DNA from 4 places in the Anaerobacillus sp. 1_MG-2023 genome. Region 3 is predicted to be linked to each of the others. Evidence: riboswitches for the same ligand, from Rfam matches in the RefSeq annotation. Region 3 holds a riboswitch; each other region holds the start of a gene.
What was found. A riboswitch is a leader RNA that binds a small molecule or an ion and turns the genes downstream of it on or off. The one in region 3 is predicted to bind S-adenosylmethionine.
Positions count from the first base shown of each region.

Region 1 (7,507 bases), on a different contig from region 3:
GTATGTAGTTTGCATTTACATCAAAAGTAATTTGGCCTTGCTATGAGCTTAGGTTGCCCCTGGAGCACTCCAATTAAATTCTAACAAAGAAGTATGTTCGACGTAGTAAGAATTTTATTTTGGTTGCGGGGGCAGGATTTGAACCTGCGACCTTTGGGTTATGAGCCCAACGAGCTACCGAACTGCTCCACCCCGCGATAATGTAAAAGAAATTAATTTGCATCCATTTTTTAGAAAGCTAACTTTTAAAAAATGGAGGAGGAAGAGGGATTCGAACCCCCGCGGGCGACTAAGCCCCTGTCGGTTTTCAAGACCGATCCCTTCAGCCAGACTTGGGTATTCCTCCGATATGCATTTGGTGGACCCTGCAGGACTCGAACCTGCGACCGGACGGTTATGAGCCGTCAGCTCTAACCAGCTGAGCTAAGGGTCCTTATGTAATAAGTGGGGCGGCTGATGGGAATTGAACCCACGAATGCCGGAATCACAATCCGGTGCGTTAACCACTTCGCCACAACCGCCATGTTTTATCGTTAAAATTATGGTAGCGGCGGAGGGGATCGAACCCCCGACCTCACGGGTATGAACCGTACGCTCTAGCCAGCTGAGCTACACCGCCATATGGCTCCACAGGTAGGATTCGAACCTACGACCGATCGGTTAACAGCCGATAGCTCTACCACTGAGCTACTGTGGAATATTTCTTAACGACAAGAACTAATATATCATATAGATTAAGAAAGCGTCAATAAGTTTTTCAAATTTAATTGAATTAATCTTAATTTCAATTATGAAAATACTATATCACGCTTTCATTTTGTCATCAAGAACTTATAGGACATACACTAGGAACACAACAACCATGACCATTTGGAGTAAACCTTTCATAACAGCTCCACCAAGAAAACCAAGCAATGAACCTACACCTACTTGAACAGATTCTTTAAAAGCTTTTCGATGAATAACTAATTCAGCTAAGATAGCACCGATAAATGGTCCAAGGATGATTCCTGCAAATGGAATAACAAACGGGCCAACAAGTAAACCAATTGTACTCCCCCATATCGCCGCCTTTGACCCTCCATACTTCTTCACGCCAAATAAGTTACTAGCATAGTCCGCAACAAATAATAACATCGTCAGCAGAACTTCAACAATCCAAAAGGAAATAGTCATTGAACCAAACTCAAAAAACACCCCATACAGGATAAACCCAACATAAATAAATAGTACGGCTGGAATAATCGGATAAATCAATCCCACAAATGCAATGATGAATGACGCAATGATCAGGCACCATAATAGAATATCCACGCTTTTAACCTCCCTTCAACTTGACTCTATTTTAGCGGAGATGTCACTTTCCTTCTATATAATGATAAAAAGAAGCAGAGGCATCCCTCTGCTTCCCAAATTTATTCTTCTCCAATGACGGCTTCTGCAATATTCACCGCATGGTCACCAATACGCTCAAGGTTACTGATGATATCAACAAAAACAATTCCAGCACTTCCAGTACATTCACCCTCATTTAGACGAAGGATATGCTGTTTACGAAGCGTTCTTTCCATTTTGTCGATCTTATCTTCCAATTGCACAACATCCTGGGCCTTTGCTACGTCCCATTTATCGAGTGAATCAAAGGCTTCTTGTAGTGCAGAAAGGGTTAAATTAAACATTTCATCAAGATCTTTCATTGCAACGTCAGTCATTTTAACTTTATTACTAATCTGATAATCAACCAATTCAACAATATTTTCCATATGATCCCCAATACGCTCAATATCCCGAACAGAGTCCATTAACATACCATGTCGTGTTGACTCATCACCGGACAAAGAAGTGGCTGATAGCTGAATAAGGTAGTCTGTAATTTTAGTATCTAGGTTGTTAATAGCTTCCTCATACTGAGCGGTTTTTTCTGCGCTTTTCTGACTTTTAGAAGTCAGATAGTTAGAAGCCTCTTGAACACCTTTATAAGCAAAACCGCTCATACGAATAACTTCTTCTTTCGCTTGTCCAAGTGCCACTGAAGTAGATTGTTCAATGAACACAGGATCTAAATGTTTAGGTTTATATTCAATTGTTGAATCATCACCAGGAATAATTTTCGTAACTATAACGGCTAGTAAAGCAATGAAAGGAAACTGAATTATTGTATTAGACACATTGAAAATTCCATGCGCAAATGCGATTGTCATTTCTGAATTAAGATTTAATACACCTTGAAGATAGGAAATAAAAGGGGTGTATAGGGACAAAATAATTAAAAAGATCGTTGTTCCAATTAAGTTAAAAATCACATGGGTAAGGGCTGCTCTTCTAGCTGCTACTGATGCACCAATTGATGCTAGAACAGCAGTTACAGTTGTACCAATGTTATCTCCAAATAATACTGGCATAGCTGCTTGAAGATTCATTGCATCTTGGGAAAACAAACTTTGAAGTACCCCAATGGTAGCGCTAGAACTCTGAACGATTACAGTAAATACAGTACCAATTACTACCCCTAATATTGGATTGTCACTCATACTAAGTGTGAGATCATGGAAAGCCTGAAGACTTCTTAAAGGTTTCATACCATTACTCATAAGTTCTAAGCCATAGAACAATCCACCAAAACCAAATATTATCTGCCCAAGATAAGTAATCTTTTTGTTTTTAACAAAGAAGATTAATGCTGCACCGAGGAAAATTATTGGTAAGGCGTAATCTTTAATAGGTATACCAATAATGAATGCAGTTACTGTAGTTCCTATATTAGCACCCATTATAACTCCGATAGCTTGCCTTAGGGTCATAAATCCTGCATTTACCAATCCCACTGTAAGAACTGTAGTACCTGAGCTAGTTTGTAATAAGATAGTAACTACAATCCCCGCAAGCACACCCATAAACGGGTTAGTGGTAAAACGATCGAGAATATCTCTTAATCGATCACCTGCTGATCGTTGAAGGCCATCTCCCATATACTTTAGTCCAAACAGGAAAATACCAAGACCTCCCACAAACTGAAAGATCATCTCCTGAACGTTGAGTTCCATCATTTCAACCCCTTGCACTTATGTTTTATTTTTTTCGACAATACTCAACAAAGTCCCTTGTCTATTATCTACATCGCTCCCTCCTTTGTAAAGAGTTAATCTAGAATTGTAAATATATTATGCCGAAAACAAACATGTTTCAATAAAGTTTCATTAAGAATACTGTTCCCACCTCTCTATATAAGATAAACTGATTGGGTGGAGAAATACTCCACATTTAGAAAGGAGATTATTAATTTGAACGTTTTTAAACAACTTTACTACAGCTTATTTTCCCCAAATATGATGGCCCGGTTCCGTTTTCAAAAGCTAGGTAAGCCAATATTGTACGTATTTTTCCTTATGTTCCTTTCTTCTGTGCCAGTTGGAATTATGACGGCTTTATCCTTTACAAACGCTTATGAGGATCTCAAAACACATATATCAGATTTACCAGAATTCACTTTAGAGGATGGATCTTTAACAAGTGAGCAGTCTGAACCGCTTATTCGACAAAATGATGGAAATACTTTTATTTTTGATGCGACAGACCAGACAAAGCCTGATGATGTTGATCAATATGATTCCGTTATCGCTTTCCTAAAAGATCGTATAATCGTTGTAGATAGCGGCGCTAGACAAGAGTTTAATTACAGTAACTTTAGTTCGATGACGTTCACGAAGCAAGATGTTAATGAGTTAAGTAATAACCTAGACAACTTGCTCCCTATCTTTATTCCGTTACTGATATTCGTTATCTATTTGTTTCAAACCGGCCTTAAGTTTATAGGAGTTACCGTACTAGCTACAATTGGACTACTATTGAGAAGTATTACCGGAAGAAAAGCTTCTTATAAACAACTTTGGGTCTTATCTGTTTATTCAGTAACAATTCCAACGCTCTTCTTTGCGATTATGGCCCTCATTAAAACAGCAGTCCCTTTAGGATTCCTACTCTATTGGATGGTGGCCATCATGCTACTTTATCTTACGATTAAAGAAATCCCGTTACCAAAAAAACGGGTAACGAACGAGCGAGCAAATGATCCAACAGAAGAAAAATTTTGATAATTTACTCAAATCCCTTGCTTTTCACTTTAAAGTGATGTAGATTATGAAAAAAGCGACACAATAAAATTCCATATATTTTCAATTCTTATCAAGAGAAGCAGAGGGACTGGCCCTATGAAGCTTCAGCAACCACCGGATAATTTCCGGTAAGGTGCTAACTCCAGCAAGTTGATTTCAACTTGGAAGATAAGAAGAAGAGCAACCAAAGTCTTCTTCTTATAGAGGGCTTTTTTTTATTGCCCTTATTCAATGAAAAGGAGATTGATTATGTCGAATAAACAGTTAGAAACACTACTTGTCCAATTAGGTAATCATTCAGATACTAAAACCGGTGCGGTAAATCCTCCAGTGTACTTCTCCACGTCGTATAGCCATGAAGGCATCGGTCAATCCACCGGATTCGATTATTCAAGAACCAAAAACCCGACACGATCCATTTTAGAATCCGCTATATCAGAACTCGAACATGGGGATCAGGGATTTGCTTTTAGTTCCGGAATGGCTGCGATTCAAGCAATCCTTGCCATATTCAAAAGCGGCGACCATATTCTCGTCTCAGATGATTTGTATGGTGGGACTTATCGATTATTTGCCCATGCTGAAAAACATTATGGTATCTCCTTCACATATTTTGATACACAAAGCAATGTACAACTTTCATCACTCCTAACTCACCGTACAAAAGCCATTTTTGTTGAGAATCCATCTAATCCATTAATGAAATTAACAGATCTTGAAAAAATTGCACGTATAGCAGAAAACAGGGACCTATTATTTATTGTAGACAATACTTTGTTCACCCCTCTTCTACAAAACCCACTACTGCTTGGGGCGGATATCGTCGTGCATAGTGCCACTAAGTATTTAGGCGGTCATAATGATATTCTCGCAGGGCTTGTGGTTGCAAAAGGTGAGAATATTTGCGCTGAAATCCAACAATACCAAAACGGTGCAGGCGCTGTGCTTTCTCCTTTTGATTCCTGGTTATTAATGAGAGGCATGAAAACCTTGCCACTCAGAATGAAGCAGCATGAAGAGAATGCCAGAAAGGTAACTGAATTTTTAACGAATCATGAAGCAATAACAGACGTTTTTTATCCAGATAAAGGTGGGATTCTTTCTTTCAGATTGCGGTCCGAAGAATGGGTAGATCTCTTTCTTAGAAAATTAACACTTGTCACATTTGCTGAAAGTCTTGGAGGGGTAGAAAGCTTTATCACATATCCTTCAACGCAAACTCATGCTGAAATACCAGAAGACATCAGACTTGAAAAAGGGGTGTGCAATCGACTGCTACGTTTCTCTGTTGGGATTGAAAACATTGATGACTTAATACAGGACCTGAATCAAGCATTGTCCATTTTTAAAGAGGAGGTTGTACAAATTGACAAATACTGATTATACATTTCAAACAAAACTTCTTCATAACGATCACAAATTTGATAAAGCTACGGGAGCTGTTAGCGTCCCTATCCAACAGGCTTCTACATTTCATCAGGTGGATTTTGACCAACCAGGAAAATACGATTACAGTCGTTCAGGCAACCCCACTCGCGAAGCGCTTGAAGAAACAATTGCCAATCTTGAAGGTGGGGTTAAGGGATTTGCGTTTGCTTCTGGGATGGCCGCTATCGCCACCTCTTTTATGCTTCTTTCACAAAACGATCACGTTCTTATATCTGAAGACGTCTACGGTGGGACGTATCGCATGATTCACGACGTTCTCGGTAGATTTGGAATTAAACATACTTTTGTAGACATGACAGATTTAAATGAAGTGGCGAGAGGTATTCAATCCAATACTAAAGTAATCTATATCGAAACGCCTTCTAATCCTTTGCTGAAGGTAACTGACATTCAAGCCGTTGTTAAATTAGCTAAAGCGAATAATTGTTTAACATTTGTCGATAACACCTTTATGACACCTGCTCTACAACGTCCGTTAGACTTCGGAGCCGATATCGTATTGCATAGTGCTACGAAATTCATTTCAGGACATAGCGATGTCGTCGCTGGTCTTGCTGCCGTAAAAAGTGAGGAATTAGCGGAACAGCTTGCATTCCTGCAAAACTCGTTTGGATCGATCTTAAGCGCTCACGATTCCTGGTTAGTTCTCCGTGGCTTAAAAACATTGCATTGTCGACTAGATCAATCGTCTAGATCTGCGTTTCGTCTTGCGCATGCTCTTACTAAAGAAAAGATGGTAGAAGAAGTCTTTTATCCAGGGCTTTCTTATCACCCTGGTCACTCCACTCATATTTATCAAGCCGCTGGTCCTGGTGCAGTTTTGTCCTTTCGGTTACCTGATGAAAATGCCGTGCGTCTATTCACAAAGCATGTTCAAATTCCTGTTTTCGCGGTAAGTCTTGGTGCCGTAGAATCAATTCTCTCCTATCCAGCTAGAATGTCACATGCTTCTATGCCTCCTATAGAACGCAGAAAACGAGGCATCACAGATGGATTATTGCGATTGTCTGTGGGACTTGAAAATCCTGATGATTTATTAAAAGATTTCAAAAATGGATTTGCAGCTATTAGAAAGCAATACTCCGCTTCTGAAGCGAGTGGTCAACTATGAGTTTCCTTAATAAATTAAAAAACAATATTCTAATCGGTGATGGCGCGATGGGAACACTTCTCTATTCATATGGGGTAGATCAATGTTTTGAAGAGTTAAATCTATCGCAACCAGAGCAAGTCTTAAACATACACCGCGCATATATAGAAGCAGGTTCAGACGTGATACAAACGAACACCTATGGAGCAAACTACAGTAAATTAGCGAGATATGGTCTTGAAGATCATGTAAAAGAAATGAACACTGAAGCTGTTAAATTAGCTCGACAAGCAGCAAACAAAGCGACTTATGTATTTGGAACTATCGGTGGCATACGAGGAATCAATACTCAAAAGACTTCTCTTGATGAAATTAAACGTAGCTTTAGAGAACAGTTATACTGTCTTCTACTGGAGGGTGTTGACGGGATCTTACTCGAAACTTATTACGATCTTGAAGAGATTTCATCAGTCCTTGCGATTGCTCGAAAACAAACGAACCTCCCCATAATAGCTCAAGTTTCTATGCATGAACCCGGGGTTTTACAAAACGGGACCTCCCTTCCATCTGCTCTTAAACATTTAGAAGAGTCTGGAGCAGATGTGACAGGTGTTAATTGTAGACTAGGGCCATATCACATGATTCAAGCTTTTGAAGAGGTCCCCCTTTCAACTAGTTATCTCTCTGCTTATCCAAATGCAAGTTTACCCGACTATGAGGAGGGACGATTGGTTTATCCCACTGCCCCTGATTATTTTAAACAAAGTGCTGAATCTCTCCACAAACAAGGTGTTCGATTAATTGGAGGATGTTGTGGTACAACACCCGAACATATCGCTGCTGCTTCAAAAGCTTT
Region 1 covers NZ_JAUORD010000002.1:97,921-105,427, reverse strand. The annotation lists tRNA gene Q4550_RS04290 (tRNA-Met) at 121-197, opposite strand; tRNA gene Q4550_RS04285 (tRNA-Ser) at 254-346, opposite strand; tRNA gene Q4550_RS04280 (tRNA-Ile) at 357-433, opposite strand; tRNA gene Q4550_RS04275 (tRNA-His) at 446-521, opposite strand; tRNA gene Q4550_RS04270 (tRNA-Met) at 543-619, opposite strand; tRNA gene Q4550_RS04265 (tRNA-Asn) at 623-697, opposite strand; gene Q4550_RS04260 (DUF456 domain-containing protein) at 832-1,314, opposite strand; gene Q4550_RS04255 (Na/Pi cotransporter family protein) at 1,416-3,044, opposite strand; gene Q4550_RS04250 (DUF1189 domain-containing protein) at 3,282-4,091, shown strand; SAM riboswitch class I at 4,177-4,287, shown strand; gene Q4550_RS04245 (methionine biosynthesis PLP-dependent protein) at 4,362-5,492, shown strand; gene metC (cystathionine beta-lyase) at 5,479-6,672, shown strand; gene Q4550_RS04235 (bifunctional homocysteine S-methyltransferase/methylenetetrahydrofolate reductase) at 6,669-7,507, shown strand, end outside.
Region 1: it holds a riboswitch for S-adenosylmethionine, as region 3 does, so the genes downstream of both, Q4550_RS04245 (methionine biosynthesis PLP-dependent protein) here and msrA (peptide-methionine (S)-S-oxide reductase MsrA) in region 3, are expected to answer to the same signal.

Region 2 (7,507 bases), on a different contig from region 3:
CCTTCCTTATTGTAGTACCTATAAGGTGTATGTCAAGGAATGTGTGCTGAGTCATTCTCAATCTATTTTCATTCTTATTTTATAACAAATCCAAACTAATATCAAGGAACGCAAGACTCATACTTTCTAGCGTTAGCCAAGGTATAGCTTGCTATTCAAATTGAGAATGAATCGTTTATTTTTTCGTTGCATACCTTTCTAAGCCTACCATTTAATCACCACAGCTACAACGAATACACGTGATTATCTTCATACAAAAAAACCAGTCGTAAGACTGGTTTTTCGTATATCATGGTTATTTTGGATGCTGATTCATCTAGATAGTTTACGGTCGAATTCACTAACCATTTTGAGACTCCGACGGTGATCCAGCTCACGCTCTCGCTCGACTTGCATTCGTTTATTGAAATTACGACTATACTCCGCATAGCCAACTCCGTGAGACTGGTACATCGCCTTTTCCATTTCAGGTGTGTGGTTTAACCGCATGGGGCTAATAATGAATCAATCCTTTCAATATCGTTTTACTTACAAAAATTACTTTACCACGTTACATTAGTAGCTACAAACAGCATTTTAAGGGTTGAGGGGGTTTCCGGAGTGGTGAAAGAAGTTCTGAATAGTTAAAAAACATTCATTCTTACTTTTCCTCCCATATCCACTCTATTTCACCCCTTCGACACAATACACTATTTAAATAGTAGAAACACGATTTCATTAATGCTTCGGTTGGTTCAAATCCTTCATACACTCCTGTACGAGAGTAACGGCCTGACTCATCGCTGCGCCACCACCAAATGCAGCTGTCACCCCTACCGTTTCAAGTATTTCTTGTTCAGAACATCCTTGGTCAAGACACCCTTTCGTATGGTAGATAATGCAATATTCATCTTGTGAAAAAATAGATATTCCGAGAGCAATCATTTGTTTCTCTTTTTGACTCACTTCCCCATCTTTAAAACACGCTTCAGTAAATGCCGAATACTTCTTAGCTAACTGCGGCATTTTCTCTGTAAACATTCCTAATCCTTCTTTATAATCATGTAGCGCCGCTTCTGCGAAGTTGTTAAATTCCTGTTCCTGTTTCAAGACACAGGCCTCCTTTATTCGATATCATCCGTACTAGTATGAGAATTGGGTAACAAAGCTATCCATCATTTTCTTTAAATTGTTTTTGGATGAGTGCGTTTACATGTGATGTATGTCACAATAATAAGTAAAGGGATACGGTATGATGCTTATGAAGACAATATCTACTAGCAGAGGTGAAGATGATGTATGAAGGAAAAACAACGCGCGTAGCATTAATTGGCACTGGATTCGTAGGGACAAGCTATGCCTTCTCGTTATTGAATCAAGAACTAGTAAACGAACTTGTACTTATCGATGTAAATAAAGAAAAAGCGGAAGGGGAAGCAAGAGACTTAAATCACGGCCTTCCTTTTGGCGCTCCAATGAAAATTTGGGCGGGGGACTATACCGATTGCAAAGACGCAGATATTGTCGTTATCGCAGCGGGTGCAAATCAGGCACCAGGTGAAACACGCTTAGACCTTATTGATAAAAACACAGCGATCTTTAAAAAAATCGTTTCAAGCGTTATGGGAAGCGGATTTGATGGTATTTTTATCGTTGCAACGAATCCTGTAGACGTACTTACTTATGCGACATGGAAGTTCTCAGGCTTGCCTAAAGAACGGGTTATCGGCTCAGGTACGATTCTCGATACTGCACGATTCCGTTATTTACTGAGCGACTATTTCAATGTAGATTCTAGAAATGTACATGGTTATATTCTTGGAGAACATGGTGATACTGAACTTCCTGTCTGGAGTCATGCTACAATCGGTAGTCGACCAATCATGTCTCTTATTAAAGATAGACCAGAGGCTAAAGAAGATCTTGATGCGCTTTTCGTCAATGTTCGCGATGCTGCTTATCATATCATTAATCGTAAGGGAGCAACATACTACGGTATCGCAATGGGCCTCGTACGGTTAACAAGAGCGATTATACGAAATGAAAACTCTATTCTTACCATCTCTACGTTACTTGAAGGCGAGTATGGTTTAGATGATTTGTATATCGGAGTTCCCGCAATTGTGAATAACAACGGCATTCGTGAAATTATTGAACTTGACCTTGATCAAACCGAGCTAGATCAATTGCACCATTCTGCAAAAACGTTAAAAGAAGCGATGAAGCCAGTTTTCCAACATTAAAATGAGTAAAAAAAGGTTCTCCGCGAAATGACGGAGAACCTTTTTTCTTTCTTATTTGTCTACTGGTACAACAGCGCCATCGTATTCTTCTTCAATAAAGCTTTGAATTTCATCAGAATGAAGAACTTCTACTAACGCCTGGATCGCTTCATTGTCTTCGTCACCTTTGTTTACTGTAATCACATTCACATATGGTGAGTCTGAATTTTCAAGTGCAATGGCATCCTCTTGAGGATTAAGTCCTGCATCAATCGCATAGTTTGTATTGATCATCACTGCATCACCTTCACCTTGCTGGTAAATCTGTGGAAGCAGTGAAGCCTCAACATCTGTTTTGAAATCAATATTCTTAGGGTTTTCAGCAATATCTTCAACTGTTGCATCTGAAGCCTTTACACCTTCTTTTAATGTGATAAGGCCCTGTGCTTCAAGTAATGACAGCATACGTCCATGGTCAGAAACAGAGTTACTCATTATGATTTGAGCACCATCAGGAAGCTCATCTAAGCTCTTGTAATCCTGAGAGTAAACACCGATTGGCTCGATATGAATGCCTCCAGCGTTCACGAAGTCATAATTATCGTTTTCTTCCATTTGCAAGTCCATATAAGGTATTGTTTGGAAGTAGTTTGCATCTAATTCACCATTTGCAAGCGTCTTATTAGGTAGAATGTAATCCTGGAATGTTTTAATTTCAAGCTCTATTCCTTTTTCCTCTAACATCGGCTTAGCTTCTTCAAGAATTTCAGCATGGGGAATGTTTGATGCACCTACTACGATTTTCTTCGAATCTCCACCGTCACCAGAACCTTCGCTGTTTCCGCCATTGTTGCCACATGCAGCAAGAACCGCAAGAGCAAGAACTGTTATTAGCGATAAAAACTTTTTCATCATAACCTCTCCTTTTCTCCTTATTATCTTTTATCTATTACTCGTGTTGCAACGTCTCCACAAACCTGAAGAATCGCAACAATTACTAATATCAATACTGTTGCAACAAGTGTCACGTCAGGATTGTTCCGTTGGAAACCTTCAAGATAAGCGAGGTTTCCGAGACCCCCTGCGCCTACGACACCAGCCATAGCGGTGTAGCTTACAAGAGCTATCGCCGTCACAGTAATCCCTGAAATAAGGGCTGGCATTGCTTCTGGTAGAAGCACTTTAAAAATAATCGAACCATTGGATGCTCCCATTGACTGAGAAGCTTCAATGACCCCTTTATCCACTTCACGTAAAGCAATTTCAACCATTCTCGCATAAAATGGCGCCGCTCCTGCAATAAGGGCTGGAAGGGCAGCATTAGCACCTAGCATTGTCCCTATAATGTAAACCGAAAGAGGGATAAGCAAGATAATCAAAATAATAAATGGTATGGAGCGAAATAAGTTCACGACTCCGGCAATAATACTATTCACAAATTTGTTTTCCCATATGTTCCCTCTACCTGTTAGAAACAACAATAATCCAAGGAGGATTCCGAGAATAAACGTTGCCAGCACCGAAATTGCCGTCATGTACGCTGTTTGTAGAGTGGCTTCCCACATAGATTCCCACCTGACGTTAGGAAATAACGATTCAGTCATTCGTAATCACCTCCGCTTTAACACCTTGGGCTTGCACATAATTCAAGGCCATTTCTACCACAGCTGGTTCCCCTTTAAGGAACACAGAAAGTTTTCCATAAGGACCATCCTGTGTATGAGAAATCTTCCCTTGAATAATGTTGACTTCTACATCAAATTTACGAATCAACTCTGTCACAAGTGGTGAACCTGTTTTTCCTTTCACAAAGGTAAACTGAACAAGTTCTCCATCCTGACTCGTTGCCAGATGTGCAATCGATTCCTTCATTTCTTCAGGCTCGCTTAGCTGATTAACAAAGTCTTTCGTAATCTCTTCCTGCGGATGGTGGAAAACTTCAAGGACAGAACCATTCTCCACTACTCGTCCATTCTCCATCACGGCTACACGATGGCAAATTTTTCGTATGACGTGCATTTCATGCGTGATAAGGACAATCGTAAGGCCAAGCTTGTGATTAATTTCAGTCAGAAGTTCCAGAATGCTATCCGTCGTTTTAGGATCTAAAGCAGAAGTAGCTTCATCACAAAGCAAAACCTTTGGATTATTAGCAAGTGCTCTCGCAATACCCACTCGCTGCTTTTGTCCACCACTTAGTTGTGAAGGATAAGCTCCTTCTCTACCTTCGAGTCCAACAAGTTTAATTAATTCATCAACACGCTTCATTCTCTTTTCTTTCGGAACACCTGATATTTCAAGAGGGAACGCGATGTTATCACGTACCGTTCTTGACCAGAGAATATTAAAATGCTGGAAAATCATTCCAATTTCCTGTCTTGCTGCACGAAGATCTTTTCCCTTAAGAGAAGATAGATTATTACCAGCCACTGTGACTGTCCCATCAGTAGGTCTCTCAAGAAGGTTAAGCATTCGAATTAGCGTACTTTTCCCAGCACCACTGTAGCCAATAACACCAAATATTTCGCCTTTTTTGACTTCAAGGTTAACATCCTTAACGGCTTCCACCTTCCCGGATTTCGAAAAGAAGGTCTTATTAATGCCTTTAAGCTCAATCACATGTCTCACATCCTTTATGCATTTGCATGATCAGCTACCTGAAACAGGACTTAAGTCCCATGCCTTTGTTCTTTATTTCTATGCACTTAGAAACCTAATTCGCTTATCACTTTGTATAGTAAAGTAAAAAAATGCCCTTCTGCTTTGAGCAGAAAGGCATTTGATAAATCGATGTCTTCCTCTCATTTCTCAAAGCAATCGCTTTGCAGGAATTGGCACCTTTTCAAACGAGTCGTTTGACGGTTGCCGGGCTTCATAGGGCCAGTCCCTCCACCTCTCTGAATAAGAGATATATAGTTGTTATTACTTTACTGTGGTTAAGTGCTAAATGAATTCTAGCATGGTACTTTATGAGTGTCAATTACTGAGCAAAAAGTCGGAATAATCTAAAATATATACGTTGAACCCCATTAGAAAACCATCAGCTTATTCGCCTGATGGTTTTCGCTCGTTGAGAAAGTTGTTTATAAAGGGATATTTTCGCAAGATCCGCATTCCCTCCACTAACAACAACACCAATTCTCTTACCTTCTAAACGATTAGACTTGCATAAGACAGCAGCTACCGATGCAGCACCTGCACCTTCTACAAGTGTTTTGTGTCTTTCAAGCATAAAGACAATCGCTGCAGCAATTTCTTCTTCTGACACGGTTAGCATATCATCAACAAGCTCTTCAATAATTGGAAAGGTTAATTTTCCAGCTTCTTTCACAGAAATACCGTCTGCAATCGATTTGACAGATTGAAGGACAAGAGGACCAGTACCTTTAAATCGATTCCATGTCGCAGATGCTTCAGAAGCCTGGACCCCGATGATTTTCACGTGAGGAAAGAACGACTTAATCGCCATCGCCATTCCAGCTAACAATCCTCCACCTCCAACAGGCACGAGAATCGCATCTAAGTCAGGACACTGTTGCATCATTTCGAGTGCAACCGTTCCCTGTCCTGCCATTACTTCAGGATCATCGAAAGCATGAACGAATGTGGCCCCTTTCTCAACACGCTCACGATCCGCTCCACTAAACGCTTCGTTATACGATTCTCCTTCAAGAACAACCTCTGCTCCATAAGATCGCGTCGCATCAATTTTGCTTGTCGGTGTATGGACGGGCATATAAATCTTAGCTTTAATTCCACGCTCTCTAGCAGAAAGCGCCACTCCCTGAGCATGGTTTCCAGCCGATGCAGCAACAATCCCTCGCGCTGCCTCAATATCCGTTAGCGACGCAACTTTGTTATAAGCACCTCGAAGTTTGAAGGAACCCGTTCGTTGAAGGTTTTCCATCTTCATGAAGACATCTCTATTTGTATAATCATTAAGCGTTGTCGACTGCTGAAGCGGGGTCCTGTGGACGGCTTCCAGCAAATTCTCCATTGCTTTTACGACATGAACGTTATATTTCTCCTGGTAATTCCCAACGTCATTCACTCTCCTACAAGTTGTTTTTCTTCATATAATTTAATTTTATCTTCGAGAGATAAAGTTCGAGATACTTCATCCCATCCATTTAACAGCATTTCTTTCCAATAAGGATCGATCTCGAACGACGCATTTAGTCCTTCTCCATCAATTACTTGCTGTTTACTTAGGTCTACGCTAAGTTCGTATCCATCCTTCGCTTTTTGAAAAAGCTCCGAGATCGTTTCTTGATCAAGAGCGATAGGAAGTATACCGTTTTTTACACAGTTGTTATAAAAGATATCAGCAAAGCTTGTCGCAATGACAATTCGAAACCCATAATCCAGAAGGGCCCATGGAGCATGTTCTCTTGATGAACCACACCCAAAGTTTTTACCCGACACTAGAATAGAAGCATGCTGGTATTGTTGTTCGTTCAAATTAAAATCTTCACGCGGATGACCATCATCATCAAACCGCCAATTGTAAAAAAGAAACTGACCAAAGCCTTGCCGTTCAATTCTCTTTAAAAACTGCTTCGGAATAATTTGGTCTGTATCTACGTTAACCTGCTCAAGGGGATAAACGATCCCTTTGTATTTATTAATCGGTTCCAGGACGTCTCACTCCTTTTACACTACAAGAGGTTTTATTTTTCTAGCGTCTGTAAATCGGCCTTCAATGGCAGCAGCTGCAGCCATAGCTGGGCTGACAAGATGTGTTCTAGCGCCATTCCCCTGACGCCCTTCAAAATTACGGTTAGATGTAGACGCGCAGCGCTCGCCTGGTGGAACAATGTCATCATTCATCGCAAGACACATGCTACATCCTGCTTCTCGCCACTCAAACCCAGCTTCTTTAAAGATCGTATCTAACCCTTCTGCTTCAGCTGCATCCTTCACTGATTTAGATCCTGGTACTACGAGAGCAGTCACACCTTCGTGAACTTTTCGACCACGAACAATATCAGCGGCCGAACGCAGATCACTTAATCGCGAATTCGTACACGATCCGATGAAAACATATTGAATATCTATATTTTGAATAGGCGTTCCCGGTTTAAGATCCATATAGGCAAGGGCTTGCTTAATTGCTTTTTGGTCACCTGGATCTGCATAATCCTCAGGGAAAGGAACGCGAGCATAGACAGAAGATCCCATTGAAGGATTAGTGCCCCATGTTACTTGTGGCTCGATTTCGTCAGCTCCAATTTCGAGCACTTCATCATACTTTGCTCCTGGATCAGATGCGAGTTCTTTCCACTCAGCAACAGCTCGATCAAAAT
Region 2 covers NZ_JAUORD010000015.1:62,800-70,306, reverse strand. The annotation lists gene Q4550_RS25205 (YuzK family famiily protein) at 313-453, opposite strand; gene Q4550_RS20080 (carboxymuconolactone decarboxylase family protein) at 718-1,020, opposite strand; gene Q4550_RS20075 (L-lactate dehydrogenase) at 1,272-2,222, shown strand; gene Q4550_RS20070 (MetQ/NlpA family ABC transporter substrate-binding protein) at 2,274-3,113, opposite strand; gene Q4550_RS20065 (methionine ABC transporter permease) at 3,137-3,805, opposite strand; gene Q4550_RS20060 (methionine ABC transporter ATP-binding protein) at 3,798-4,820, opposite strand; SAM riboswitch class I at 5,000-5,109, opposite strand; gene ilvA (threonine ammonia-lyase) at 5,242-6,252, opposite strand; gene leuD (3-isopropylmalate dehydratase small subunit) at 6,249-6,839, opposite strand; gene leuC (3-isopropylmalate dehydratase large subunit) at 6,855-7,507, opposite strand, start outside.
Region 2: it holds a riboswitch for S-adenosylmethionine, as region 3 does, so the genes downstream of both, Q4550_RS20060 (methionine ABC transporter ATP-binding protein) here and msrA (peptide-methionine (S)-S-oxide reductase MsrA) in region 3, are expected to answer to the same signal.

Region 3 (7,507 bases):
GACCCCAATAACACTCCAGGTTACAAATAAAGAAACAAATGAATTAACAGCTTGATGAAGCACTTCTTCTTTTCCTTCTTTGCTTTGAGCAATCCCATAGTCGTTGGATTTTGTTCTAAGATCGCTTTTCTTTCCTTCAACCTCACTCATGATTTTCAAATCACGATAACCAGCGAAAAACTCAGCTGAATCAGCAGCAAATTCTCCTCTACTTGAACGAACCTTTCGATCCTTTTTTCGAATACTCCACGCAAAGTAACCCGGAATCACAATCCCTGTAAAAATCACTCCAAGTAACATTAGAAGTGCAATTTCGAAAGAATAGAATAGCGTAAACCAAATCGTAACAAGGAATATGAGAATAAAAACAATAGGTGGATAAAAAACGCGAAGGTAAAAATGCTGCAGTCGATCAATATCTCCTACAATTCTACCTAGCAGATCTCCACTGCGATATCGCTGTGACAACCCTGCCGCTATTGGCTCAAGCTTTTTATAAAATGAGACGCGCATGTTGCTTAAAATGGAAAACGTCGCGCGATGAGAATATATCCTTTCAAAGTAGCGTCCAGCTGCGCGTGCAAGTCCAAAAAATTTCACAACAGCTGTTAAAATCGCTAATGCAAACACAGGTAACGATAAGGCTGCCTTCGAAATTAAATAGCCGCTAGAAGCAAACAAGACAACAGCTGTGATTCCCGCAATAAAACCAAATAATATCGAGAGGAGGATATCCCGTTTCTCTGTCAGCATCTCACGCCATACAAATGCTAGCTCTCTCATAATGTGACCTCCCCCTTCTGCGTATCAACCATATCACGATACAACTCACTTGAAGCATAAAGCGATTCATCGGTTCCTTCCGCGATCAAGTTTCCTTTATCAAGTAGTATAATATGATCGGCATTTCGTATTGTATGGATACGGTGTGCTACAGTAATCATTGTTGCGTTTTTTGATAGCTCTTTGATCGAAGTGTGAAGAACTTTCTCTGTATATAAATCAAGTCCCGTTGTTGGTTCATCAAATAAAATAACCTCTGGTTGTTTTATAAATGCTCGAGCAAGCGCAATTCTCTGCTTCTCTCCTCCGGATATCCCTCTTCCGGACTCACCAATAACCGTCTCATAACCATTTTCAAGAGAAGCAATAAACGAGGAAATACCAGCTTTCTCAGCCGCCGCTTCTATTTGTATTTTATCCGTACTTTTTGATCCAATCGCGATATTTTCAGCGATCGTTCCAGTAAACAAATACGGGTTTTGTGATATAAAGCTTATCTTTGAAAACCAGCTTTCTTCATCTAAACTTGTTAGGGGAATTTCGTCGGCGGTAATAACACCTTCTTGAGGTGGAAGCAATCCACCAAGCAAATTCAAAAGCGTCGATTTTCCAGATCCACTCCGACCAATCACGGCCGTATTGCTATAAGGTTTAATAGTTAGATCAATAGAGGATAATCCAAATCCACTCTCCTGATAGCGATAGGAAACGTTCTTAAACGCTAACAGTGGTGGCCTCTCCTTCGTTTCAAGTAATCGATCTCCCCATTTCATTTCGTCACTTTCACGATGAAGTTCTTCACTTACCTTTTTCATTGCACTCATGCTACCTCTACCAGTATGAAAAGCACTGCCTAGTTCCTTTAGGGAAAGATAGAACTCAGGAGCAAGCATGAGAAGGAAAAAGGCTGTAGCAAAAGACATGCTATTAAACACAATGAGACGAAGACCAATCTCAAGAGCGATAATCCCAATGCTTAACATTGAAATAAGCTCAAGCATAAGGGATGAGACAAACGCAACCTTAAGAACTTCGAGCGTTGCATCTCGATAATTCAAGCTACTTTCTTCCATTATCGAGCGATATTTCTTCGATTGACGAAACAAGTTTAACGTAGTCAAACCCTGAATTGTATCAAGAAAACGACCAGAAAAAACGGTCATTTGCTCTAGCTTCTCCTCGGATTTTTTCTGAGTACGAATGCCGATAATAATATAAAAGAGTGGAATGAATGGAGCCGTCACGATCATTATTAGCCCTGTTTCAATATGCTGAGTTGAAACTGCGATTAGAATAAAAAAAGGAATAACCGCCGTTTTAAACACTTGTGGAATGTATTGACTATAATAGGAATCAATCTCATCCACAGCATCTAGTAAAACGCTCACTTTCTGTCCAGATTTACCCTGGTAAGACGTTAAAAGTGCGTCTCGAGAAAATTTATTCAAAAGCGCTTCTCTTATTCTTTGTTTCACAATAGTGGCCATATTTACGCCTGCTTTTCCCATTAAATAAGATACGCAAGGGCGTAGCGCCATGACAATCAGTAAGCCAATGAGATACGGTGAAATTTCTGAATATGCTAGTCTCTCAATAAATACCCGATTCACTATTTCTACTGTAAGAAAAGCCTGTACAATAATGGATGCGCCAATAATAAGAGCACCTAAAATCATGAACAAGTGTGTGATTTTAAAACCTGAAGCATACGCTTTAAGTTCGTTCTTCACCTAATCCCCCACCTTTAGTTTCACAACAAACATACGTTTGTGAAATATTTCACATTAATTCTTAATTCCTATTGTACGACTTATACAAAGGAGAAGCAAATACTATGCAGCGATCATTTTTTACAATTAAATGAACGAAATCTGTGCTAGAGTCATCGAGCCACTACTTATTCAATTGAGGCATTCTTAGATTTAGCATTCTTCCTCATTTCCTATTTGCTATAATGAAATCAGCAGGATAAGAAATGGAGGATTAGCGTGGAACACGAACCTGAATTTGAAAAAACGCGTAAAAATACACACAAACGAAATAAATTAAAGCATTTATTGATTTCTTTTACTCAACCATTACAATCCTTCTTTAAAACCATGTGGAAAGGAGCTTCTTACGGCGCTCTTTTTATGACAATGCTGCTAATCTTTTCGATTGGGTTTGATTTTCATACTGGACTGGGTCAAATAATGGACATTATTCTTTTCCTATTAATAGCAGTTGTCAGTACACTACTCACCGTTAAGATTGGTACATGGTTCGTAGAGCATTTCAAAAGATTACCCTCTCTTCTCATTGCAAGTATTGGAATCTCGCTTGCTATAACCATTTATACATTAGATCAATTTCGTCAATTAGAGAACATCCTTCCGCTCTCCTATCTTTTAATTGCAGTCGGTATCATCCTTGGCGCCATGTTCGGATACCCTCTTTCTAAAGGGATCAAAAAGCCAATGTCTATGATCATGCTACTGTTTGGTATTTTAGCAACGTCTGCTTTTTCATACTGGTTATTCACACCTGGTTTGATGAATGATCGTCTCTCTATTAATGTAGAGCCGCTCTCACCTGTTAGTGATAACCCTTCAGAATACGGCTCATTTGATGTAACTACTTATACATATGGAAGTGGTAAGGATAAGCAACGTCCTGAATTTGGAGAGCAAGTTGATATTCAAACGATATCAGTTAACGCTTCAAGTATGATTGGAGAATGGTCCAAAGAACGTGAGTGGTTCTGGGGCTTTAAAGACACCAATGTGCCACTAAATGGACGTGTATGGGTGCCCAAAGGACAAGGGTCTTTCCCCCTTGTCCTTATTGTCCATGGAAACCATAAGATGGAGGACTTCTCAGATGAAGGCTACAATTATTTAGGAGAGTTACTCGCTAGTCGTGGCTTTTTAACAGTATCAGTAGATGAGAACTTCTTCAATTCATCATGGTCTGGAGGCCTCGCAGGAGACATTAATGGACGCGCCTGGTTACTGCTTAAACATATTGAAGAAATGGAGAAATTATCGTCTCAAAAAGATAATCCATTATTCAATAAAGTGAATATGGATCAAATTGCTTTAATAGGTCATTCTCGCGGTGGTCAAGCTGCCATTTTAGCAGCAAAATTCAATGACCTTGATCGTTATCCAAATAACGGGAACATGACTTTTGATTTCCATTATAATATTGAATCTGTTATCGCACTTGCACCGACGGATTATCAAACACTTTCAGATCGAAAAATCGAAGTGGATGATGTCAATTATTTATTGCTTCAAGGTTCTTATGATAGTGATTTATCGGAATTCGAAGGCGACCGACAGTATAATGGGATTGATTTAACTGGCAGAAAAGAAGCTATGAAAGCAGCCCTTTATATTGATCGCGCCAATCACGGACAATTTAACACAACGTGGGGAGAAAACGATACGTATTTCCCTTTCACGCTTTTATTAAATAAAGAGCCTCTTCTTAAAGGCACTGAACAACGACAAATAGCCCGCACATATGTTGCTGGATTTCTTGAAGCGACGCTTCATCAAAATGAGTCTTATCAACCGATGTTTGAGGATTATCGCTATGCTCTCGAATGGCTACCTGATACAACATACATAAGTAAATACGAAGATCCTTCGTATCATATCTATAGCACTTTTGAGGAGGACGTTGATGTCACAACAACAACTTCTCCTTATATCACCATAGAGGCTAATAGCTTGCTGCAATGGTATGAAGGAGAGCTTGAATTTCGACGCGATAAAGAAAGAGGTACTCATGGGGTCTTTTTGAAATGGGATCATTCCTATTCAAAGAACGGCACGTACAAATTAAATTTCAAGAAAGCCCTTCAGGATCCATTTGCTTATACAATGAACAGTTCATTAACATTCACAGCAGCAAACCTTTCAAATCCATCTGACCAGCAACCTGTTGATTTCACAATCACGGCTAGTTCAGATAACGGAGCGTCCGCTAGTGTTAAGCTGAGTGACGTCATGCAGTTGCAAGGTGTTCTTCCTATTCTACACACAAAAACAAAATACTTCGAAGAAGGACGTTATGGTGAACCTACTGAACCGGTTCTCCAAACCTTTAATATCCCGATGCAGCAATTCTTAGAAGCAAACGATGCCTTTAATCCGAAGAAGATGAATGCTCTTACATTTGAATTTAATGAATCAGAGAAAGGAAAAGTCTATATTGACCAAATAGGTGTCAATCAAGGTGATTAACTAAAAAAGGCCTTCCCTCATGACGATGAGGGATGGCCTTTTTCTATTATGAAATTTTGCAAGAAGACTGTCCACGCTTTGCAAGATAGCTTTGATGATATTCATCTGCTCGATAGAATGAAGTGATTGGTACAATTTGCGTCACAACTGGTTTTTTGAAGCGTCCGGATCGCTCGAGTTTTTCTTTCGCAATCAATGCTATTTCTGCCTGCTCATTTGAATGGTAAAAAATCGCTGAGCGGTAGCGTGTTCCGACATCTTCTCCTTGTTTATTTAAAGAGGTTGGATTATGATTTTCAAAGAAAACTTCTATAAGTTCTTCATAAGTAATGAGCGAAGGATCATATTCAACTTGGACAGATTCGGCATGGCCTGTTAATTCAGAATAAACATCTTCATAAGTTGGATTAATCGTCTCTCCTCCTGTAAACCCTGCTGAAGTTGAAATAACACCGTTCAATTGTTGAAATAGCGCTTCTACTCCCCAAAAGCACCCTGCTGCAAATGTTGCTTGTTCCACTGTGACCACTCCGTTTCCTTTTCTCTGTATGGTTTTATTTGATCGAGCATATATGTTTTCTAATTCATTTAGTGATAACATATAAAGTTGCTTTTCACCCTTCTTATATATCCCTTGTGAGAGAAGGGTCTTAATAAGCTGTTGTTTTCTTGCTTCGTTATCCATTAGTGTATGCAACATCAGTCTCTCCCTCTACTAAAACATATTTCCAAATGAGGGTGCATAAAAAAACCCTCATCTGCTCGAACAGAAGAGGGTTTGGATAGACCGAGCCTCTTCTCATTTTTCGACTTTCGTCGCAGGAATTAGCACGGTTCCAATTGAACACAAGTTCATAGGTCCGTTGCCGAGGTATCTAAGGGCCAGTCCCTCCACCTCTCTGAATAAGAAGATCCTTTAAACAAAGGATTATTAAGTTAGTCCCAATAATAAATGGTTTTAAAACGGATGTCAATACAAAAGTACTCATAAAAATAATTATATTACAAAAGAGATAACAAAGTAGCCAGCTGCAGCTAATCCCGCCGCTAATAAAGCTGGGCCAAGCTTAAATTTCGCATATGTCATAGGATTCAACTGCAAGATCCTCGCAACTGTATTCGTATTGTCACTTAGCGGAGAAGCAAATGCGCCAAATGTCCCACTCGCAAACACAGCTCCAATGACAACAGGGAGATCTGCTCCTGTAGAATACCCTAATGAAATACCAAGCGGCATTAAAATTCCCCATGTGCCCCATGATGAGCCAATAAAGTATGAAATAAACGCACCAACGAGAAATAAGACTGGTGGTACAAATAAAGTAGGAATCCAATCAAGGTTTGAGGTAACAATAGATGAGAAGCCAAGAGCTTCTGTTGAAGCTGCTAAGCCCCAAACAACAGTAAGCAAGACGATGACCGGCATCATCTCATTACCCCCTTCGATAAAATAAGTAACAAGGTCCTTTAAAGAAAAACGTTGAAATAAATAGAAAACGAACGTTAAAAGTACTGTAGTGAGAAGGGCAAAGACCATCGCGTCGAGCACATCTGCTTCAATAAACGCCTTGATTAAAGAAGTAAACCCCTTCTGATAACCACTCCAATATGTGAGAAGAAGTGTTAGGAGAATAACTCCTCCAAGAGGTATTAATAAATTCATCGGTTTCGTAGGAAGATCCTTCGCCACTGCTGGATGACAATCTTCCCATTGATCATCAAGCTTTTTTTCCACATTACCTGCGTCTGTAGCTGGCGTTTTTCGATGATGGAAAAAACTCAAATAAAAGCCAATCAATAAAATACTAATCGAAAAAAAGTTATAAGGGATACTTTGAAGGAAGTAACGATAGCCATCTCCTTCAATACCTTCCGCCTTAAGTGAAAGCTGCACAACAGATGACATATAGCCGACAAAAGCGGTAGCAATTGGCATTAAGACAATGACTGGTGTTGCTGTCGTTTCTATCACAAATCCAAGCTCCTGAGGAGTGATTTTCACTTTATTTAAAAGAGCTTTCATGATTGGGGCTACCGTTACAATGCGGAAACTAGGAGCACTAAATGTTCCTAGCGTTGACACCCACGTCAGAAATAACGCTCCTTTTTTTGAGTTGATTTTGGATGAGGCAACTTGAACAAATCCTTTTATCCCACCAGTATATTTCATCAATCCGATTAAGCCCGTAAACATATATAGAAAAAGGACGATTTTAACATTATTTTCATCTTTCAAACCAGTCATTATAAATTCATAGAACTGTTGTAAACCAATGATCAATCCAGGTTTGTATATAAATGATGCTGTTAGCAAACCCGCCGTTAATCCTGGGATCACTAGTTTTGTTTTCATCGCAATGATAATGACAACGATAAACGGAAAAATGGATAACCAGGCCATTAGCGTCACCCTCCTTAAGCTCTAGTTTGCTCTCTAGAGAACGACCTATACTACGGGAACCGATAATGTTGATTCCTCATTCATATGAGCA
Region 3 covers NZ_JAUORD010000003.1:337,430-344,936, reverse strand. The annotation lists gene cydC (thiol reductant ABC exporter subunit CydC) at 1-783, opposite strand, end outside; gene cydD (thiol reductant ABC exporter subunit CydD) at 780-2,513, opposite strand; gene Q4550_RS08145 (hypothetical protein) at 2,772-5,015, shown strand; gene msrA (peptide-methionine (S)-S-oxide reductase MsrA) at 5,062-5,715, opposite strand; SAM riboswitch class I at 5,812-5,925, opposite strand; gene Q4550_RS08135 (Na+/H+ antiporter NhaC family protein) at 6,013-7,416, opposite strand.

Region 4 (7,507 bases), on a different contig from region 3:
ACAACGTCACTTTCACTGGTTATAAAGAAGGGAAAGAATTAGCAGAGCTATACGCTACTTCAGATCTTTTCATCTTTCCATCAGCTACTGAAACATTTGGAAATGTCGCAAAGGAGTCACTTGCCTCAGGGACCCCTGTTATCGCTGCAAATGCCGGAGGATTAACCGATGTTGTCACTGGAGAAAGAAATGGTCTTTTCTGCTCTCCGTATAAAGAAGAGGAATATATCCACGCTATCAGTCGACTCTTATCAGATAATACCGAACGGAGAATGATGGGTTATGAAGGACGTCGTTATGCACTTACTCAATCATGGGATGCGATCTTCGGACGATTAGTAGAGGATTATGAGAAAACAATTGGAATTAAAAAATTAGCTCGATATGCTTAGAAAGGAGAAAAAAATGAATCTTACTGTATTGGGGATTAATGAAATCTGCTTAACTGCACCTTCTATCTTCGCAACACATAGCCACAACTTGTACGCGCTAGACGAAAGACAGAAAATAGCAAATACGTATGATCTCATTTACTGCTCCATTGTTCAACCAAACATACACAAAGGTTTGGGCTTGATTTCTGTTCAATAAAGACGTTTAGTGTAACTTTCTTTCAACGATTCAATCACTTTTTCTTCGCCTATTTTTGCATGATCAGATAGCATTCTGGCAGCTGACGCGAGCCCCTCAGTATTCGGCCATCGTTCAGGTTCAAAAAGAGATGATCGTTTAAAGGCTTTGGCACAATGAATGTAGCATTCCTTTACTTCTACTCCAATACCTAACAAAGGCGTTTTCCCCTTATATTCACACTGCTCTAGCAGCGTTTTATCTTTTACAATCGAGGCCTTTCCATTAATACGCAACGCTTCTTCTCGGCCGGGAATCATCAGCAGCAAACCGATATTTGGGTTTTCTAATAGATTGATCAATGAGTCCATTCGTTTATTTCCCGGTCTTTCCGGTATCAATAAATGATGATCATCCAGAACATGAATAAACCCCGGTGCATCCCCTCTTGGCGAAACATCACCACCCGTACTTGATTGGGTGGCAATCGTAATAAATGGTGTACGGCATATGAACTCTTTACAGTGTTTATCAAGAAAAGAGATGACTTTATTTGCAGCCAATTTACTCGGTATTCCTGCCATGTCTTTTAGTTCATTCACATCGGTCACGGTTTCTCCGAATATACTAGTTTTCACACATTACACTCCTCCATTTTTCCTTCCATTTTATCACCACACCCATCTGTTTTATGATAATTCAATACAATATAATGGATGTCAAAAAGGATGATAGAGCAAAAAAAGAAGCCAAAATATTTTTGGCTTCTTAGAAATTAATTAAATTCCGGCACCCTGTTTAAGGGATTCTGCACGATCTGTTTGTTCCCATGGAAGGTCAATATCAGTACGTCCAAAATGTCCATACGCAGCTGTTTGCTTATAAATGGGACGTCTAAGATCAAGCATCTTTATAATGCCTGCTGGACGAAGATCGAAGTTCTCTCTTACTAGCTCTACAAGACTTTCCTCAGACACTTTTCCTGTGCCAAATGTATCAATAGCAATTGATACTGGCTGAGCAACCCCAATAGCGTAAGCAAGTTGAACTTCACAACGATCTGTTAGACCCGCTGCCACAAGGTTCTTAGCAACATAACGAGCAGCATATGCAGCAGAACGGTCTACTTTCGTAGCATCCTTACCTGAGAAAGCACCGCCACCGTGACGCGCATAACCGCCGTAAGTATCAACAATGATTTTTCTTCCTGTTAAACCTGCGTCACCCTGCGGTCCACCGATAACAAAGCGTCCTGTTGGGTTGATGAAGTATTTTGTTTCTTCATCAATTAATTCAGCAGGAACAACCGGCTTCACAACGTGTTCTTTGATGTTACGTTGGATTTGTTCAAGTGAAATTTCAGGATGATGCTGTGTAGAAACAACAATGGTATCAACGCGTACCGGCTTACCAGCTTCATCGTATTCCACTGTTACTTGTGTTTTACCATCAGGACGAAGATAAGGAAGAATTTCTTCTTTTCTTACTTCGCTCAAACGTCGCGCTAGTTTATGCGCAAGAGAAATCGGAAGCGGCATTAATTCCGCTGTTTCATTACAAGCGTAACCAAACATAAGCCCCTGGTCACCTGCACCAATTGCATCGATTTCGTCATCTGACATCGTACCTTCACGTGCTTCAAGAGCAACATTTACACCTGCAGCAATGTCTGCAGACTGTTCATCAATAGATGAAAGAACAGCACATGTTTCAGCATCAAATCCGTATTTCGCACGTGTATAGCCGATCGTTTGAATCGTCTCACGAACCACTTTCGGAATATCCACATAGTGTGATGTTGTAATTTCACCGGAAACTAGTACAAGACCAGTTGTTACTGTAGTTTCACAGGCAACGCGCGCATTTGGATCATGCGCAAGAATATCATCCAGAATGGCATCGGAAATCTGATCTGAAATTTTATCAGGATGCCCCTCTGTTACTGACTCAGAAGTAAACAAACGACGATTACTCACTCAAGTACCTCCTTAAGGATTGGATCCTATCTAATTATGTTGTAATGGATACGGTACTCATTTCCCTATTACCCTGTGCCGAAACGAGAGAACGAATTCAATTTCTTATCGTCTTACCTTTTTTTATAGCGTCATCAATCTCAACGACATTAAAAAAGCCCTTCCCTACAATCAGAGGGAAAAGGAGCTGATATCTCATGCCTTTCGCCTCTTATCTTCCAAGACTATCGTCTTGCAGGTTAGCACCTTAATCCTGTTGTATAGGAGTTGGTTGCTGAGCTTCATCGGGCCTGTCCCTCCGCCTGCTCGGGATAAGAGTATCCATTCTCGACATATAATAACGCACATGAAAGGATGTGTCAATGAAGAAAAGCGGAAGCGCCCGTTTAGCCTCGACAAGCGCTGGAGCCCTACAAAAAGAACACGGGCTTTATGTTCGAATTCAAGGGCGAAGCGATCGATCCACCACCTTAATCCTTTACCCATAAAATAATCACTTCCTATATAATGGCGACAGGATTTCAACCTAAAGAAATAGTCATTCACCCATTTTTCACTTTTTATGCAAAAAATACATAGATTAGTATAGAATAATTGAATGAATGTGTTATACTATTTTTGAGTTAAACAAGTCAATCAACGAAATCTTTAAAAAAGGATGGGTTTAACGTATGAAAACAGCTTCCTTCTCCTCACCGTTATTGGATGCGATATTAAATAAGAATAATCCACATGTGAATTTATCAGTGTCTGAACTGGTTGAACATTCACTATTTAAAAACGAAGGGCAACTATCAGCTACAGGAGCTCTTCGCGTAGAAACCGGAAAATATACAGGACGTTCTCCTGGGGACAAGTTCATTGTAAAGGAAGATTCCGTAAAGAACAAAGTGAACTGGGAAACAAACCAGCCTATTTCCGAAAAAAGTTTTGAAAACCTTTACACAAAGGTGTTGAACTACCTCGGTGAGAAAAAGGGACTTTATGTGTTTAAAGGATTTGCTGGTGCTGACCAGGCATCAAGACTACCCATTCAGGTTATTAATGAATATGCCTGGCATAACCTTTTCGCCCACCAGCTGTTCATCCGTCCGAATGAATCAGAGTTAAAAGAACATGACGCTGAATTCACTGTCATTTCTGCACCTGGTTTTCAAGCTGATCCAGAAGTGGATGGCACAAATTCAGAAACATTTATTATTATCTCCTTTGAGAAACGAACCGTCTTAATTGGTGGAACAGAATATGCTGGAGAAATTAAAAAGTCTATTTTCACCGTTATGAACTACTTATTACCAGAGCGAAATATTCTTTCAATGCACTGCTCTGCTAACGTAGGTAAAGAGGGGGATGTTGCTCTATTTTTCGGTTTATCTGGAACTGGAAAGACAACGCTCTCAGCAGATGCTCATCGATCTCTTATCGGTGATGATGAACACGGATGGTCTATGAATGGTGTCTTTAATATTGAAGGTGGATGCTACGCTAAATGCATCAACTTATCAAAAGAAAAAGAACCTGAAATCTGGGATGCAATTCGCTTTGGAACGGTTCTTGAGAACGTTATGATGGATAACGGCTCGCGTGAACCTGACTACGATAACACTAGTCTAACTGAAAATACTCGCGCTGCCTATCCGATTGACGCCATACCTAATATTGCAATTCCTAGCGTTGCCGGACATCCCAACACGATTATTTTCTTAACGGCAGATGCATTTGGCGTCCTTCCTCCAATTAGCAAACTGACCAAAGAACAAGCCATGTTTCATTTCCTATCAGGTTACACAAGCAAGTTAGCCGGAACAGAAAGAGGAGTCACTTCACCGGAAGCCACTTTCTCTACATGCTTTGGTGCACCGTTCTTGCCATTACCTGCCCATCGCTATGCAGAAATGCTCGGCGAGAAAATTATGGAGCATGATGTTCAAGTCTTCCTCGTAAATACCGGATGGTCTGGGGGCGGTTATGGTGTCGGAGAGCGCATGAAGCTTTCATATACTAGAGCGATGATCCAGGCGGCTTTAAATGGAGAACTTGATCGTATCGAAACAGTAACAGACCCTATTTTCGGATTGCATATTCCTTCTCATTGTCCAGGTGTTCCAGCAGAAGTATTGCAGCCAAAACAAACATGGGAAGATCAAGAGAAATATGATGAGAAAGCAAAAGATCTCGCTACTAAGTTTGTAAAGAACTTCGAAAAATTCTCAAATGTAGCCGACGAAATCAAACAAGCAGGCCCAAATGTTTAGTCTCATTGCAAAAAGCACCTTAACTGGTGCTTTTTTTTATTTGAAGACTCATTCCCCTTCACTTCGCACATCCCCCTCTTTCTATCTACCTCCATTAATTTACTTATTCAAAACACCAATCGTTTTAAAATACATAGGCTATAGTATCTAAAACATGAGCCTACCTCATGTGACGAATGTGGAGGATAGATAATGAAAAGAAGCTGGTTTATAACGTTTTGTATATACACAAGTGTATTTCTTCTTATTCTTTCGGCGTGTGGTACTAATAGTGGAAACGATCAGGTAAGAGTAGCTGAGGTTACACGCTCGATTTTCTATGCACCACAATACGTGGCACTCTCAGAGGGTATTTTTGAGAAGCATGGCATTGATGTCGAATTAACGACCACTTGGGGCGGAGATAAAACAATGACCACTCTTCTATCTAACGGAGCTGATGTCGCCCTTGTAGGATCAGAGACGTCCATTTATGTTTATGCACAGGGCACTGATGACCCTGTTATAAACTTTGCTCAACTTACACAAACAGACGGTACGTTCCTTGTATCAAGAGAAAAAATCGAGCATTTTGAATGGGAAGATTTGAAGGGAAGTACATTCCTTGGCCAACGTAAAGGTGGTATGCCACAAATGGCTGGTGAATACGTACTGAAACAGAAAGGAATTGATCCACAAAACGATTTGGACCTCATTCAAAATATTGATTTCGCAAACATTTCAAGCGCATTTGCTTCTGGAACTGGCGATTACGTTCAGTTATTCGAGCCAACAGCAAGTGTCTTTGAAGAACAAGGGGTTGGACACATTGTAGCTTCATTTGGAAAAGAATCAGGAAAAATTCCATATACAGGATTTATGGCGAAAGAAAGTTATTTGAGTAAAAATGCTGATGTAGCTGAGCGTTTTACAAAAGCACTTTATGAGGCTCAACTGTGGGTAGATACTCATTCTTCTGCAGAAATTGCAAAGTCAATTGAACCTTTCTTTCAGGATACCGATCTTGAACTCATTACAACTGTAGTCGATCGTTACAAAAGTCAGCATTCATTCGCTACAAACCCATCCCTGGATCAAGAAGAATGGGATAACTTACAAAATATTATGGATGAAGCAGGCGAACTCCCAAAACGCGTTGATCATAGCAAATTAGTAGATAATAGCTATGCCGAAAAAGCGCAAAAATAGGAGGGAAAATAATGTCTTTCCTTCAACTCAACGCTATTTCACATGTGTATTTAATGAAAAGCGCTGCCAAAGAAGCGATTTCCAACCTCTCTTTCGCTATTGAAGAAGGAGAATTCGTTTCCCTTCTTGGGCCTAGTGGATGCGGGAAATCTACTCTGTTGTCGATCATTTCAGGATTAGTAAAACCTACTGAAGGGAGCGTTTCTCTACAAAATAAAATTATAAACTCACCCGGCGAACGAATGGGCTATATGCTTCAACAAGATTACTTGTTTCCCTGGAAAACAATTGAAGAAAATTGTTTTATAGGGTTAAAGCTTCTAAACAAGTTGACAGCGGATAAAAAAGAACAAACATTGGAATTATTGGATAGCATGGGGTTAAGCGATGTCCGCTCGGCCTATCCTGATCAGCTTTCGGGTGGAATGCGTCAACGCGTAGCTCTCGTTCGCACACTTGCAACAGATCCTGATCTACTGTTATTAGATGAGCCTTTCTCTGCACTTGATTATCAAACAAAATTAAAACTCGAAGACCTCGTGTTTAAAACATTAAAGAAGCATCGAAAAACCGCCCTGCTGGTGACTCATGATATTGGAGAAGCGATTGCGATGTCAGACCGCATCATCCTCTTATCGCCTCGTCCCGGGAAAATCGCGAGAACTTTTCAAGTCCCATCTTCCCTTAAAGAATTACTTCCTTTTGAAGCTAGGAATGATTCTGCTTTCCCTGAGAATTTCCAGCTGATATGGAAGGAGCTTGATTCTCTTGAACCATCTCCAACTTAAACATAAGCATCAACATTATCTAAGAGAGTTGAAAAGGGAAAGAAATGAAATATTGGGTTTTCAGGTGTGTATTCTCTTTGCATTTCTCACTTTATGGGAATTAGCAGGACGGTTCACATGGATCGATCCGTTATTATTTAGCTACCCCTCTAAAATTGCTTCACTCTTTATAACAAAAGTAACAGATGGTTCATTACTGTTACACACTGGTGTAACGTTACTTGAAACAATTGCTGGATTTCTTCTTGGAACAGTACTTGGAACCGTGTTCGCGGCAATTCTATGGTGGTCACGCAAAGCTTCTAGAATTTCAGATCCGTATCTTGTTGTATTGAATTCCATGCCTAAAGTAGCTCTTGGTCCGATCATCATAGTTGCGCTAGGTCCAGGTTACATCTCCATTATTACGATGGGCGCTTCTATTTCCGTTATTATTACTACTCTTGTGATCTACCACGCATTTCATACTGTTGAACCTAACTTCATCAAAGTGATTCGCTCATTTGGTGGTAATAAGCGCCAGATCTTCTTTGAAGTTATTCTGCCATCTTCCTTTCCAGCGATTATCTCGACCTTGAAAGTAAATGTTGGTTTATCGTGGGTCGGCGTAATTGTTGGGGAATTTCTTGTTTCAAAACAAGGTCTTGGTTATATGATTATTTATGGCTTCCAAGTATTTAATTTCACATTGGTTTTACTAAGCTTATTTATGATTGCGATTCTCTCATCA
Region 4 covers NZ_JAUORD010000014.1:1,472-8,978, forward strand. The annotation lists gene Q4550_RS19185 (glycosyltransferase family 4 protein) at 1-392, shown strand, start outside; gene Q4550_RS19190 (hypothetical protein) at 406-591, shown strand; gene Q4550_RS19195 (MSMEG_1061 family FMN-dependent PPOX-type flavoprotein) at 585-1,208, opposite strand; gene metK (methionine adenosyltransferase) at 1,350-2,546, opposite strand; SAM riboswitch class I at 2,755-2,864, opposite strand; gene pckA (phosphoenolpyruvate carboxykinase (ATP)) at 3,218-4,801, shown strand; gene Q4550_RS19210 (ABC transporter substrate-binding protein) at 4,994-5,989, shown strand; gene Q4550_RS19215 (ABC transporter ATP-binding protein) at 6,001-6,777, shown strand; gene Q4550_RS19220 (ABC transporter permease) at 6,758-7,507, shown strand, end outside.
Region 4: it holds a riboswitch for S-adenosylmethionine, as region 3 does, so the genes downstream of both, metK (methionine adenosyltransferase) here and msrA (peptide-methionine (S)-S-oxide reductase MsrA) in region 3, are expected to answer to the same signal.